Spirulina major PCC 6313: one gene and its partner. The main gene of each other region encodes a partner of the protein of the gene in region 2 in a complex. Links are inferred from orthologs where the notes say so. Each region holds a gene or a part of one and is shown on either strand. Other genes may lie near its edges. The genes, in order: secA and secY.

What was found.
Region 1: the proteins of secY (region 2) and secA are in contact, whole or in part, in a crystal structure (PDB 3DIN), measured with the Thermotoga maritima proteins. The link is inferred for Spirulina major PCC 6313 from one-to-one orthologs. Residues at the interface, in WP_004081795.1 of Thermotoga maritima: Glu108, Gly109, Glu110, Glu111, Ala236, Glu237, Arg238, Arg239, Ile240, Thr241, Ile242, Gln243, Tyr244, Ala245, Arg246, Arg247, Val248, Thr249, Gly250, Arg251, Arg252, Val253, Tyr254, Gly256, Ala257, Ser258, Thr259, Tyr260, Leu261, Pro262; in WP_004082002.1 of Thermotoga maritima: Glu261, Ala262, Arg263, Lys300, Ala301, Arg302, Thr303, Ile304, Ile305, Leu323, Tyr324, Asp325, Pro326, Val329, Ser330, Tyr333, Ile336, Lys340, Phe345, Val349, Glu363, Phe364, Tyr374, Ser375, Gly376, Gly377, Glu393, Ile395, Thr482, Ser483.

The regions. Positions count from the first base shown.
Region 1 is NZ_KV878783.1:4,615,818-4,622,173, forward strand. Bases 1,954-5,335 are described here. They hold secA (preprotein translocase subunit SecA), read right to left. Parts: upstream 4,977-5,335; coding sequence 2,154-4,976; downstream 1,954-2,153. Other genes in these bases: aat (leucyl/phenylalanyl-tRNA--protein transferase), read left to right, coding at 5,171-5,335. Also shown: SPI6313_RS20390 (pentapeptide repeat-containing protein), read right to left, coding at 1-1; SPI6313_RS20395 (phosphodiester glycosidase family protein), read left to right, coding at 5-922; pyrC (dihydroorotase), read right to left, coding at 919-1,950; more of aat, read left to right, coding at 5,336-5,746; SPI6313_RS20415 (GTPase), read right to left, coding at 5,984-6,356. UniProt on the Escherichia coli protein: Required for protein export, interacts with the SecYEG preprotein conducting channel.
Region 2 is NZ_KV878783.1:3,295,432-3,301,220, reverse strand. Bases 1-2,815 are described here. They hold secY (preprotein translocase subunit SecY), read right to left. Parts: upstream 2,168-2,815; coding sequence 833-2,167; downstream 1-832. Other genes in these bases: rpsE (30S ribosomal protein S5), read right to left, coding at 2,774-2,815; rplO (50S ribosomal protein L15), read right to left, coding at 2,280-2,729; SPI6313_RS14500 (adenylate kinase), read right to left, coding at 214-768; infA (translation initiation factor IF-1), read right to left, coding at 1-72. In the rest of the region: more of rpsE, read right to left, coding at 2,816-3,298; rplR (50S ribosomal protein L18), read right to left, coding at 3,328-3,690; rplF (50S ribosomal protein L6), read right to left, coding at 3,694-4,236; rpsH (30S ribosomal protein S8), read right to left, coding at 4,272-4,673; rplE (50S ribosomal protein L5), read right to left, coding at 4,706-5,251; rplX (50S ribosomal protein L24), read right to left, coding at 5,304-5,657; rplN (50S ribosomal protein L14), read right to left, coding at 5,658-5,789. UniProt on the Escherichia coli protein: The central subunit of the protein translocation channel SecYEG. Consists of two halves formed by TMs 1-5 and 6-10.

The DNA of each region.
Region 1 (6,356 bases), 1.3 Mb from region 2 along the record:
TGGAATGACACCGTTAACACGATTCAAACAATTTCTATTTAAATTATGGCGGAGACGAGGGCTGAGTGTGGGAGGTGCGATCGCGCTTCTCATCGCTCTGATCCTTTACACCGTCCCCACGCTCCAACGTCCTCCCCGCACTGACCTCCAGCGGGATCTGTTTCAGGGGGTGCAGTACGATCGCACCGTGCTCGACTCTCCCCGCCCCTTGGTGATCCACACCCTCACCATTGACCTCACCGTCCCCGGTGTGCGCCTCATCGTTTCCCCCGGCGATCCTGACCATCCCGGCCAAACCCGCGCCGCCACCACGACCGACTTTCTGCGCCAATCCCGCGCCCAAATCGCCATCAACGGCAGTTATTTTTACCCCTTTATCGAAAATACGCCGTGGGATTATTTTCCCCATGGGGGCGATCGCGTTTATGTTCTCGGTGAAGCGATCGCCGACGGTATCCCCTACGCCAAGCCCCGCACTGACTGGCATCCGGTCTGTTTTGGCCCTACGCAACGGATGCAGATTTCCGCCGATACCACTTGCCCTCCCGATACTACCCAGGCCCTCGCGGGTCTCCCTCGCCTCCTGATTAGCGGGACATTACCCGATCGCTCCGCCAACCGCAAACCCTACGCCCGCACCATTGCCGCCACCAACGCCACCGGGACAACACTTTGGTTAATCATCGTGGATGGCAAACAACCCTTTTACAGCACAGGGATGACCCTCATGGAGGCGGGCCAATGGGCGCAAGAGTTGGGGGCGACGGATGCGATCGCCCTCGACGGTGGCGGCTCTGCAACTCTGGCCTACGAAACTCCCGATGGCCCTAAACTCCTCAACGCCCCCATCCACACCAAAATCCCCATGACCGAACGCACGATCGCTAATCACATCGGCATCTACACCAAACCCTGGGATTAATGCACCATTTGCCAGGTGAGGGTTTCGCCAGGGTTTAAGGGCACAAGTTCCGAATCGGGGAAGGGTAATGCGGTGGGGATTTGCCAGGGTTTTTTCGTGAGGGTGATCTGTTGAGTATTTCGAGGGAGTTGATAGAAGTCGGGGCCGTGGAAACTGGCGAAGGCTTCGAGGCGATCCAGTGCATCCACACTGTCGAAGGCTTCGGCGTAGAGGGGCAGGGCATGGAAGGCGGTATAACACCCGGCACAACCGCAGGCGGTTTCCTTGCGATCGCGACTATGGGGTGCACTGTCTGTGCCGAGGAAAAATTTGGGATTGCCAGAGGTGGCAGCCTGGAGGAGGGCTTGGCGATGGGGTTCGCGTTTGAGGATCGGGAGGCAGTAAAAATGGGGCGAAATACCGCCTTGAAAGATGCGATTCCGGTTTAACAAAAGATGCTGCGGGGTGATCGTGGCGGCGGTGCGATCGCTCCCGCGCACAAACTCTACTGCGTCGGCGGTGGTGATATGTTCAAGGACGATGCGGAGGCGGGGAACGCGATCGCGCAACGGGATGAGATGGCGATCAATAAAGACTTTTTCGCGATCGAAAATATCCACAGCGGGATCGGTCACTTCGCCATGGAGCAACAATGGCAACCCTAACGCCGCCATGGTTGCAAAGACGCGATCGCACTTCCGAATATCTGTCACCCCGGAATCGGAATTCGTCGTCGCACCGGCGGGGTAATATTTCACCGCTTTGACAAACCCCGATTGTTTCGCCGCTTCGATATCTTCTGGGCGAGTTTGGTCGGTGAGATAGAGGGTCATCAAGGGTTCAAACTGTTGCCCTGGGGGAATCGCGGCGAGAATGCGATCGCGATAGGCCGCCGCCTCGGCCACCGTGCGCACCGGTGGCTTCAGGTTCGGCATCACGATCGCCCGCCCAAACTGCCGCACCGTATCGGGTAAGACCGCCCGCAACGCCGCCCCATCCCGAAGATGTAGATGCCAATCGTCCGGTTGGGTGAGGGTGAGAATGTCCATAGTGCCAATGCTCCGATGAAAAATAGGTAGAGATCCCCCCGGCTGTGCCGACCCCCTTATTAAGGGGGTTTTGGATATTCCCCCCTCCTGCCGCCTGATGAGAGGCAGAGCCTCTGCTACTCATAACCTGGCAGAGCCAGGTCACGAGGGTTAGAGGGGGTTTGGGTGTTCCCCCCCCCTTAAAAAAGGGGGGCGGGGGGGATCTAAACCGTTTGGGTTTGGGTTTGGGGTTGACCTTGGGGCTGGAATTGGAAGAGGGAATAGACCACGTTCCGACGAATATCGATCATCGTTTCGAGGAACATTTCATAACCCTCCTGCTTGTATTCGATCAGCGGATCTTTTTGACCATAACCCCGCAGCCCGATCGACTCCCGCAGCGCATCCATGGCTTGGAGGTGTTCCCGCCAGAGGGTATCAATTTGCTGCAAGATGAAGAACCGCTCCGCCTGGCGCATCAGGCCGGGCTGGATTTTGTCGATTTGGTGTTCTTTGAGGTCGTAGGCTTTGCGGACTTCTTCATGGAGGAAAGTTTTAATTTCCCCGATCGTCATGTCTTCGAGGTGTTTCGGCTCTAGATCGGCAAGAAGGTAGATAAACTCCTTGGTTTTGCCAACGAGGTCATTGAGCTTCCATTCTTCGGGGGGAAGTTCTGGGTTAGTGTAAGCGTCGGTGATGTCGTCCATAGTGCGCTCAGCGTAGCCGATCACTTGTTCTTTGAGGTCGAAGCCTTCGAGAACGCGGCGACGCTCGGCATAGATGGCGCGGCGTTGGTTGTTCATCACTTCGTCGTACTCGAACACCTGTTTCCGGGTGTCGTAGTAGAAGGTTTCTACTTTTTTCTGGGCACCTTCGAGGGAACGGGTCAGCATCCCGGATTCGATGGGCATATCTTCTTCGACGCGGAAGGCATTCATCAGGCCGGCGACGCGATCGCCCCCAAAAATCCGCAACAAATTATCCTGCAAACTGAGGAAAAATTTCGTCGAACCGGGGTCACCCTGACGACCGGCACGGCCCCGCAATTGGTTATCAATCCGGCGGGATTCGTGGCGTTCGGTGCCGATGACATGGAGGCCGCCCAGTTGAATCACTTCGTCGTGCTCTTTGCCGGTGAGGGCTTCGTATTCGCGGCGGATCGTGTTGTAGACTTCCCGCAGTTTTTCCAGCACCGGATCATCAACGGGGGCATTTTCAGCGGCGATCGCAATCTTCTCTTCGGCTTCCAATTCCGGCATACTCTGTTCACCGTACTGCTGCACTGCCAGGGCCACCACATCCTTGAGCATCGTTTTCGCCTGACTGGACAACTCCGTCGGGAAAATATCCGAAGATGCTTTCCAAGTTTTTGGCGGCTTAGCCTCATCCCCGAAGCCAGGGGCGGATTTCCGTTTCCCCTTCGCCCCCGGCACACTGACCATCAATTCCTTGTCTTCGGGCATGACAATCTTGGGCATCAGGTATTCCCGCACCTTGAGGCGGGCCATATAGTCCGAGTTCCCCCCCAAAATAATATCCGTCCCGCGACCCGCCATATTGGTTGCGATCGTCACCGCCCCTTTACGACCCGCTTGGGCGACAATTTCCGATTCCCGCTCCACATTTTCCGGCCGCGCATTGAGGAGATTATGGGGAATCTGCAACCCTTGCAGCAACTTCGCAAGGACTTCCGACTTTTCAACGCTCGTCGTCCCCACCAACACCGGGCGGCCCAGTTCGTGCATCTCTTTGCATTCCATCGCCACCGCTTGCCACTTCGCCTCTTCCGTCTTATAGACCACATCCGCCATATCAAAGCGACGGGTGGGCAAGTTGGTGGGAATAATCGTCACTTGGAGGTCATAGATTTTTTCAAATTCCGCCTCTTCTGTTTTCGCCGTCCCCGTCATCCCCGCCAATTTCGGATAGAGCAGGAAGAAGTTTTGATAGGTAATCGTGGCGAGGGTTTGGGTTTCATTTTGAATCTTCACCCCTTCTTTGGCCTCGATCGCTTGGTGCAGACCATCACTCCAGCGGCGACCCTTCAACACCCGGCCGGTAAATTCATCCACAATCACAATCTCGTCATCGCGCACGATGTAGTTCACATCGGGGATGAAGAGTTCTTTCGCTTTAATCGCGTTGAAAATATAATGCGCCCAAGGATCTTCGGGGTCGTAAAGATCCGTCACGCCGAGCAGTTCCTCCGCTTTGGCAAAGCCTTCGTCATTGAGCAAGACGTTACGGGCTTTTTCATCGACTTCGTATTCCCCGGTTCCCTCTTCTTCGTTTTGGGGGAAGAGTTGGCGGGCAATTTCGGCGGCGCGGAGATATTTTTCCGTGGGGCGTTCCACTTGGCCGGAAATAATCAACGGGGTGCGGGCTTCGTCGATCAGCACGGAATCCACTTCGTCGATCACACAGTAGTTAAAGGGCCGCTGTACCACGTCATCCATGGCGGTGGCCATGTTGTCGCGCAGATAATCAAACCCCAGTTCGCTGTTGGTGGCGTAGGTGACATCACAGGCGTAGTTTTTCTTGCGTTCGGCGGGACTCATCCCCGCTTGGATCAAGCCGACGCTGAGGCCAAGGAAGCGGTGAATTTGTCCCATCCATTCGGCATCACGGCGGGCGAGGTAGTCGTTGACGGTGACGACATGGACACCGTGACCGCTGAGGGCGTTGAGGTAGGCGGGGAGGGTGGAGACGAGGGTTTTTCCTTCCCCGGTGCGCATTTCGGCGATTTGGCCGCTGTGGAGTACCATGCCGCCGATCAGTTGTACGTCGAAGTGACGCATGCCCAAGACGCGCAGGCCGGTTTCACGAACGACGGCGAAGGCTTCGGGGAGGATATCATCAAGGATATCGCTGCGTTCTAAGTCGGTGCGAGCTTTGGCGAGTTGCTCTTTAAATTCAAAGGTTTTGCCCCGCAGTTCATCATCGGATAGGGCTTGAATGTCCTCTTCGATGGCGTTGACATCGGCCACAAGGGGTTGAAATTTTTTGAGTTTGCGAGTGTTGGGATCGCCAAATAAGTTTTTAAACATACCTCTTAAAACAGCCCCATGGGTGAGCGGTGGTTTTCGATTATAAAACGGTGATGTGGGCAATGGAGCGCGTTGAGTCTTGTTGCGCTGTCACTACGGCCTACAGATAACCATGGTATCATCATGGGCTTTGAGTGCAGGGGGCGATCGCAGGGTTAGCGGCAGGGTCTTGGGGTGATAGGTAAATGAGCAAGATGCAGATTGATACAGCAACGATCATTGACGGATATTCCCAGGGCTATTTTCTGATGGCGGATGAGCAGGAGGAGTTGGGCTGGTATACGAGCCAGAAGCGGGCGCTGATTCCCTTAGATGAGCGGTTTCGGTTTCCAAAGTCGTTGCGGCGATCGCTGAATCAAAATCGTTTCACGGTGGCGATTGATCGGGATTTTGCGGCGGTCTGTGCAGGCTGTGCGGCGCGGGAAACAACTTGGATCTCGCCGGAACTGCAAGACATTTATTTCCAGTTGCACCGGGCGGGCTGGGCCCATAGTTTTGAAACCTGGCAGGGCGATCGCCTCGCAGGGGGGATTTTGGGGTTGGCGATTCGGGGGGCCTTTATTGGCGAGTCGATGTTTTTTCACATCCCGGAGGGGTCGAAGGTGGCGATGGTGAAGCTGGTGGAACATTTGCGATCGCGCCAGTTCACGCTGTTTGATGCCCAACTCCAAAACCCCCATTTGGAACGTTTCGGAGCCTATGTGGTGGGCGATCGCGCCTATCAAGTCCTGTTACAGCGAGCCCTAGCCCAACCCTGCCGCTTCGTATAACGCCTCACACATTCCCATCATCGAACAACGCATCCAAGTCGCGATATGCACTCACCACCCGCAAAATTTCCACCCCATCCCTCACAAGCTGATACAAAATGATATAGCCCTCCAACGGAAGCCCCCACAATCCCGATAATAACTTCGCTAAATCGGGAACTACACATCCAGCAACTTAGACAAGGGGCTTAAGCCCCTTGTTCTGTGGCTGTAAGTTAGAAAATTGGGATAAGATCCTTATGCTAGTTCCACTTGACCTAATAAAGATGTCAAGAATTCCTTAGCTTGACTAAACTTTTGAGACAATAATTCATTTAGATTAGGTACATCTTGACCTTCATACACACGCTTTGTGTAGTCTTCCATGACAGCTATCCAAATAGCGGCAAGAACAATTGTTGAAAATGTTGCTTCTAGTGCCGACAAGACATTTAGGGCAGGAAGATTTGCGATAAGATTCACACCTGAAAGCTGTTGTAAAATTTCAATAATATTTTCTTTGAATGGAATGATTTCTGCGTTTTGTCCGATAATGGAAACGACGTGATCCAAGATCTGTTGCACACTTTGTATGTTGTTATAATCTAATCCTGGTAGATGAGATAAGACG
Region 2 (5,789 bases):
AACTCGAAACATGGCGTTGGGTAACGATTCTGTTACCGTGCCTTCCATTTCAATGAGATCTTGTTTGGACAAACTGTAAACTCCTCTCTTCGCTGACAATAAAGGTGGTGATTCTGGGGATATCGGGGGAGGGTGATCAAGGTCATGGGCTGAAGTTAGCCTGGTTCCCGGTCGAGTAATAATCCCCGCTATCGTAACAAATGATGTTCTAGACTAGTCTGCAACAAGCATTTGCAAGGTTGAACCCACCTCGTCGGGGGTGCGATCGCCATCGACAATATGTAAATTTCGATCCTGATAAAACTCAATCACAGGTGCGGTTTCTTGGCGATACACGACCAAGCGATGGCGAATGGTGGCTTCGTTGTCATCCTTCCGTTGACGATTCATCAACCGATTGACAAGCACATCTTCAGGGACGGTGAGACTAATCACACAGACCCCATCTTGATGAAGTTCGGTAAGCAATTGGTCGAGGAATTGAGCCTGACTGACATTGCGGGGAAACCCATCGAGAATCCAACCGGATTGAGTATCGGATTGGCTCAGCCGCTCTCGAATCAGGTCGAGAATCAGACTGTCGGGCACAAGGTCTCCGGCATCAACGTAGGCTTTTGCCTTTTGACCTAGGGGGGTTTGGTGGGCGATCGCCCCTCGGATTATTTCTCCAGTGGAAATATGAGGGATGTTCGCCGTGGCGGCCAAGCGTTCAGCTTGGGTGCCTTTCCCGGCCCCTGGCGGCCCTAAAAAAATCAAACGTTTACTCATAGCGATCGCGAATTATCTCTTCCCAAACAACGATTCAACACCAACGGAAGTCCAGAAGGCAGCGTTACTTCTTCACCATGCCTTCATAGCGCTGCGAGATCACATAGGTTTGGATCTGCTTCGCCGTATCAATGGCAACCCCGACTAAAATCAACAAGGATGTAGATCCCAACCCCCGCAGTGTTTGAATCCCCATGGCACTTTCGACAGCGGTCGGCACCGTCGCCACCACACTCAAGAACGCTGCACCTAAGAACGTCAGGCGATTAATCACCCGCTCTAGATACTCACTGGTGGCGCGTCCGGGACGAATTCCCGGAATACTAGACCCCATTTTCTTGAGGTTTTGCGACATATCCACCGGATTCACAATCAACGATGAATAGAAGTAGCTAAAGAACAGAATTAAGGTGAAAAAGACCAGCACGTAAATCCAAGGTGTGGGGCCATCCATCCGAATGGCATTGGACACCGGGGCTAAAATCTGGTTTAAATCCCCCAAGAATCCCTCTTTACCCTGGGTAAACTGTGCCAAAGATGCCGGTAAAAATAACACCGCTGAGGCGAAAATAATCGGCATCACCCCCCCTTGATTGAGGCGGAGGGGTAGGTAGTTTGTCCGTTCACGGTAAAGACGGCGACCCACTTGGCGACGAGCGGAGATAATCGGAATTCGGCGTGTCCCTTCCTGGACAAAGACAATCCCCACAATCATCAACAAAAAGGCCAGCAGCAAAATCACGACTTTGGCAATTTCATCACGTCCGCCTTGTTGAGCGACCCCTACGGTTTGTCCCAAAATGGTCGGCAGCACCGCCACAATGTTGACGAAAATCAGCAGGGACGCACCGTTCCCAATGCCCCGTTCCGTGATCAGCTCAGAAATCCACATCACGAACATTGAACCGGCGGTGAAGGCAATCACCGTTTCAACAAAAAAGACCGGGCCCGGTTCGTAGGCGTAACTTTGTACCCAGGTTGTGAGCATCACACTTTGCAGTGCAGCCCAGCCAAGGGCAACGTAGCGGGTAATCTGAGAGATTTTGCGTCGGCCGGCTTCCCCTTCATTTTTCTGCAAATTTTCTAACGACGGGAGCGCCGCCGTGAGCAATTGCATGATGATGGAGGCATTAATGAACGGTAAGATGCCAAGGGCAAAAATACCGAGTAAGGAGAGTCCTCCGCCGGAAAATACATCTAAAAAACCAATTAACGGCGTGTCTTGGACTTCGCGACTGAAGCGAGCTAGATCGACACCGGGAACCGGTAAATAAACGCCAAGGCGGACGAGCACGAGGAGGCCAATTGTGATTAAGAGACGACCTCGTAGCCCCGCAGCTTGGGCCATTTGCATAAAGGTTTCTTGCGCCGTTGGTGTTTTATCGCGGCTGACAACCATGAAGGGTTACCTCATTGATACAGAGTTTGGGGAAGTTAAGAGCGATCGCAGGAGTTTAAAATTATCCCCACGAACTAAACATTCTGACGGCAGAACGCTGATCTAGTATGACTTACCCAGCGACAACTTCACAACTACCGCCCGCCGCCTCAATTTTCTGCCGAGCACCAGCGGTAAAAGCCGCCGCCTTCACGGTTAGCGCCACAGACAATTCACCATCGCCCAACAGTTTCAACGGGCCATCATTGGCGGTCACAATGCCACAATCCATCAATGACGCTAAGGTCACTTCAGAATTAGCCGGCAACTCAGCCAAGCGCCGCACATTCACAATCGTGAACAGCTTCGGATTAATCACCGTAAAGTGTTTTAACTTCGGAACACGCCGATACAGGGGCATTTGACCCCCTTCAAACCCCGGCTTCGTGCCGGTACCAGAGCGAGATTTTTGACCCCGCATTCCGAAACCACAACTGGCCCCTTGGCCCGCTGCAATTCCGCGGCCCACACGACGGCGGCGTTTATTTGACCCAGCCTTGGGCGTAGCATCATTAATGTTCATGATTTTTGTTCAGAGTCTTGACCCTTCAACCTTGATTCGGACAATTAGATATAAAGCTTTTCAATGGGAACATTACGCTCTTGGGCCACATCCCGGAACGTCCGCAGCGTTTCGAGAGCATCCACAGCCGCCCGCGCATTATTGAGGGGGCTGCTCGATCCAAGCTGCTTCGCCAGAATGTTCTTCACGCCCGCCAATTCTAAGACGGTACGAACAGCACCCCCAGCAATTACCCCAGTACCGGGAGCCGCTGGGCGCATCATCACCTTTGCACCGCCAGCAACGCCGCGAGCAGGATGGGTGATCGAGTTCGCCTTATTCAACGGCACATCGACTAACTGCTTCTTGCCATCCGCAACGCCTTTGCGCACTGCGCCAATCACATCTGCGGCTTTGCCAACGCCAACGCCGACTTTGCCATTTTCGTCACCGACGACAACAATTGCCCGGAAACTGAGCTTTTTACCGCCTTTGACAACCTTGCTGACCCGGCGAATTTGAATAACCCGCTCTTGAAAGAGTTCTTCTTTCTTGGTGCGGTTCCCTTTTTTACCTTTTGTTTTTGCCATCGTTACTTACTTTGTTTAAGATCACCGATTTAGAAGTCGAGACCCGCTTCACGGGCAGCCTCTGCCAAGGCCTTCACACGACCATGGTAGAGATTTCCCCCCCGGTCAAAAACAACGTGCTGAATGCCTTTGGCTTTGGCACGTTCTGCGATCAATGTGCCCACCGATGTGGATGCATCACAGTTTGCCCCCGATGGCAGATCTGTCTTGAGTTCTTTATCAAGACTAGATGCAGCGGCAAGGGTATGTTGCTGCACATCATCAATTAATTGAGCATAGATATGATTGTTGGAGCGGAAGACGGCCAAGCGAGGACGAGTGGCTGTGCCGCTAACTTTTTTCCGCAGTCGCCGGTGGCGACGGTGCAGTTGAGCTTTACGAGTTGTTTTCATGATCTATTTCTTCCCTGCCTTACCAGCTTTGCGTCGAACCACTTCGCCTTTGTAGCGAATCCCTTTGCCTTTGTAGACTTCGGGGGGGCGTACAGCCCGAATTTGAGCGGTGACGTTACCCACAATTTCTTTGTTGATGCCGCTGACCACCACTTGAGTATTTTTTTCGGCGACGGCAAACTGCACACCTTCGGGGGGTTGAATTTCAACAGGGTGACTGTAGCCGACACTGAGGACTAAGGTGGTGCCTTGCATTTGGGCACGATACCCTACCCCTTGGATGATCAGTTGCTTTTCATAGCCGTTGGACACGCCTTCGATCATGTTGGCGATCAGGGTGCGGGACAGGCCATGACGCTCGCGGCATTTGCGGCTTTCGTTGTGACGCACCACTGTGATGGTGTTGCCATCTTGATGGATGTCAACCATGCCGGGAATCTGGCGTTCAAGCTGACCTTTGGGGCCTTTGACGGCGACATGGTTGCCGTCGATGGTGACAGTAACTTTATCAGGAACGGTTATTGGACGTTTGCCAATCCGAGACATAAGCGTTTACTCCGAGGTTGGGGATAAGCGGGGGGCTACCAAATGTAGCAGAGGACTTCACCACCAATACCGCGCTGCCGGGCTTCACGATCGGTCATGATGCCGCTGGAGGTGGAGATGATGGCAATCCCGATGCCACCAAGGACACGGGGCAATTCTTTGCGGTTTTTGTAAACGCGGAGACCGGGTTTACTAATCCGTTTCAGGGTGTTGATGATCGGCTTGCGGGTACGGCCCGCGTATTTGAGGGAAAGGGTGAGTTGTTTTTTCACGCCTTCGCCTGCTTCTTCATAGTCGGCAATGAAGCCTTCGTCTTTGAGGACACGGGCGATGTCGCGTGTCATCCGAGTCGAGGGGACGTTGGTGGTGCTATGTCTCACGGCTCCGGCGTTACGGATGCGAGTGAGCATGTCGGAAATAGTGTCGTTGGCCGCCATAAGCGTGTGTGTTCCTCCTTCGTAACGGGGTTCTATTGATTACGGAAGGGCATGCCCATTTCTTTGAGCAACGCGCGACCTTCTTCGTCTGTGTTGGCGGTGGTCACGATGGAGATATCCATCCCTCGGATTTGATCGATGCTGTCGTAGTCGATCTCTGGAAAGATAAGTTGCTCACGAACGCCGAGGCTGTAGTTTCCTCGCCCGTCGAAGCTTTTGGGGCTGATGCCGCGAAAGTCACGGATGCGAGGCAGCGCTAGGCTAATTAGACGATCCAAAAAAGCGTACATGCGATCGGAGCGGAGGGTTACCATTACGCCGACGGGCATTCCTTCTCGGATTTTGAAGCCGGCGATCGCTTTTTTCGCACGGGTCACGACGGGACGTTGACCACTAATGATCGCGAGTTCACTTAATGACGATTCAAGTGCTTTCGCATTTTGAGAGGCTTCACCAAGACCCCGATTGAGGGTGATTTTATGCACCTTGGGCACTTGGTGAACGTTGGTGTACCCAAATTGCTCGGTGAGCTTGGGGACAATGGTGTCTTGGTAGAGTTGCTTAAGTCGTTGGGACATGATGGGTATTCATGGGGCAACCTGGGCTTGGTCAGGCGGCCAAATAGGTGGACTAATCGATGATTTCACCGGTTTTTTTGAGCATCCGCACTTTGCGACCGTCAGCGTTGACGGTGTAGCTGATGCGGCTCGCCACTTGCTCTTTATTGGAATAGAGCATGACGTTGGAGCTGTGAATGGGGGCTTCAAAGGTTTCAATTCGACCGGATTCGCCTTCCTGTTGGGGCTTGACGTGTTTGGTGCGAATGTTGACCCCTTTGACCACTACTTTGCTGTCGGAGGGGATTGACCGGATGATTTCCCCGACTTTGCCTTTGTCACGACCGGAGATCACTTGGACGGTGTCTCCTGCTTTGACGTGCATTTTCTGGGCTGTTTTGGGTGCGTTGCGCTTTGCTTTTGCCATTTAGATGACCTCCGGTGCCAATGAGACAATTTTGGTGTAGTTGCGATCGCGCAATTCGCGGGCAACCGGGCCAAAGACGCGGGTTCCTTTCGGATTCCCATCGTTATTGATGATCACCGCTGCATTGTCATC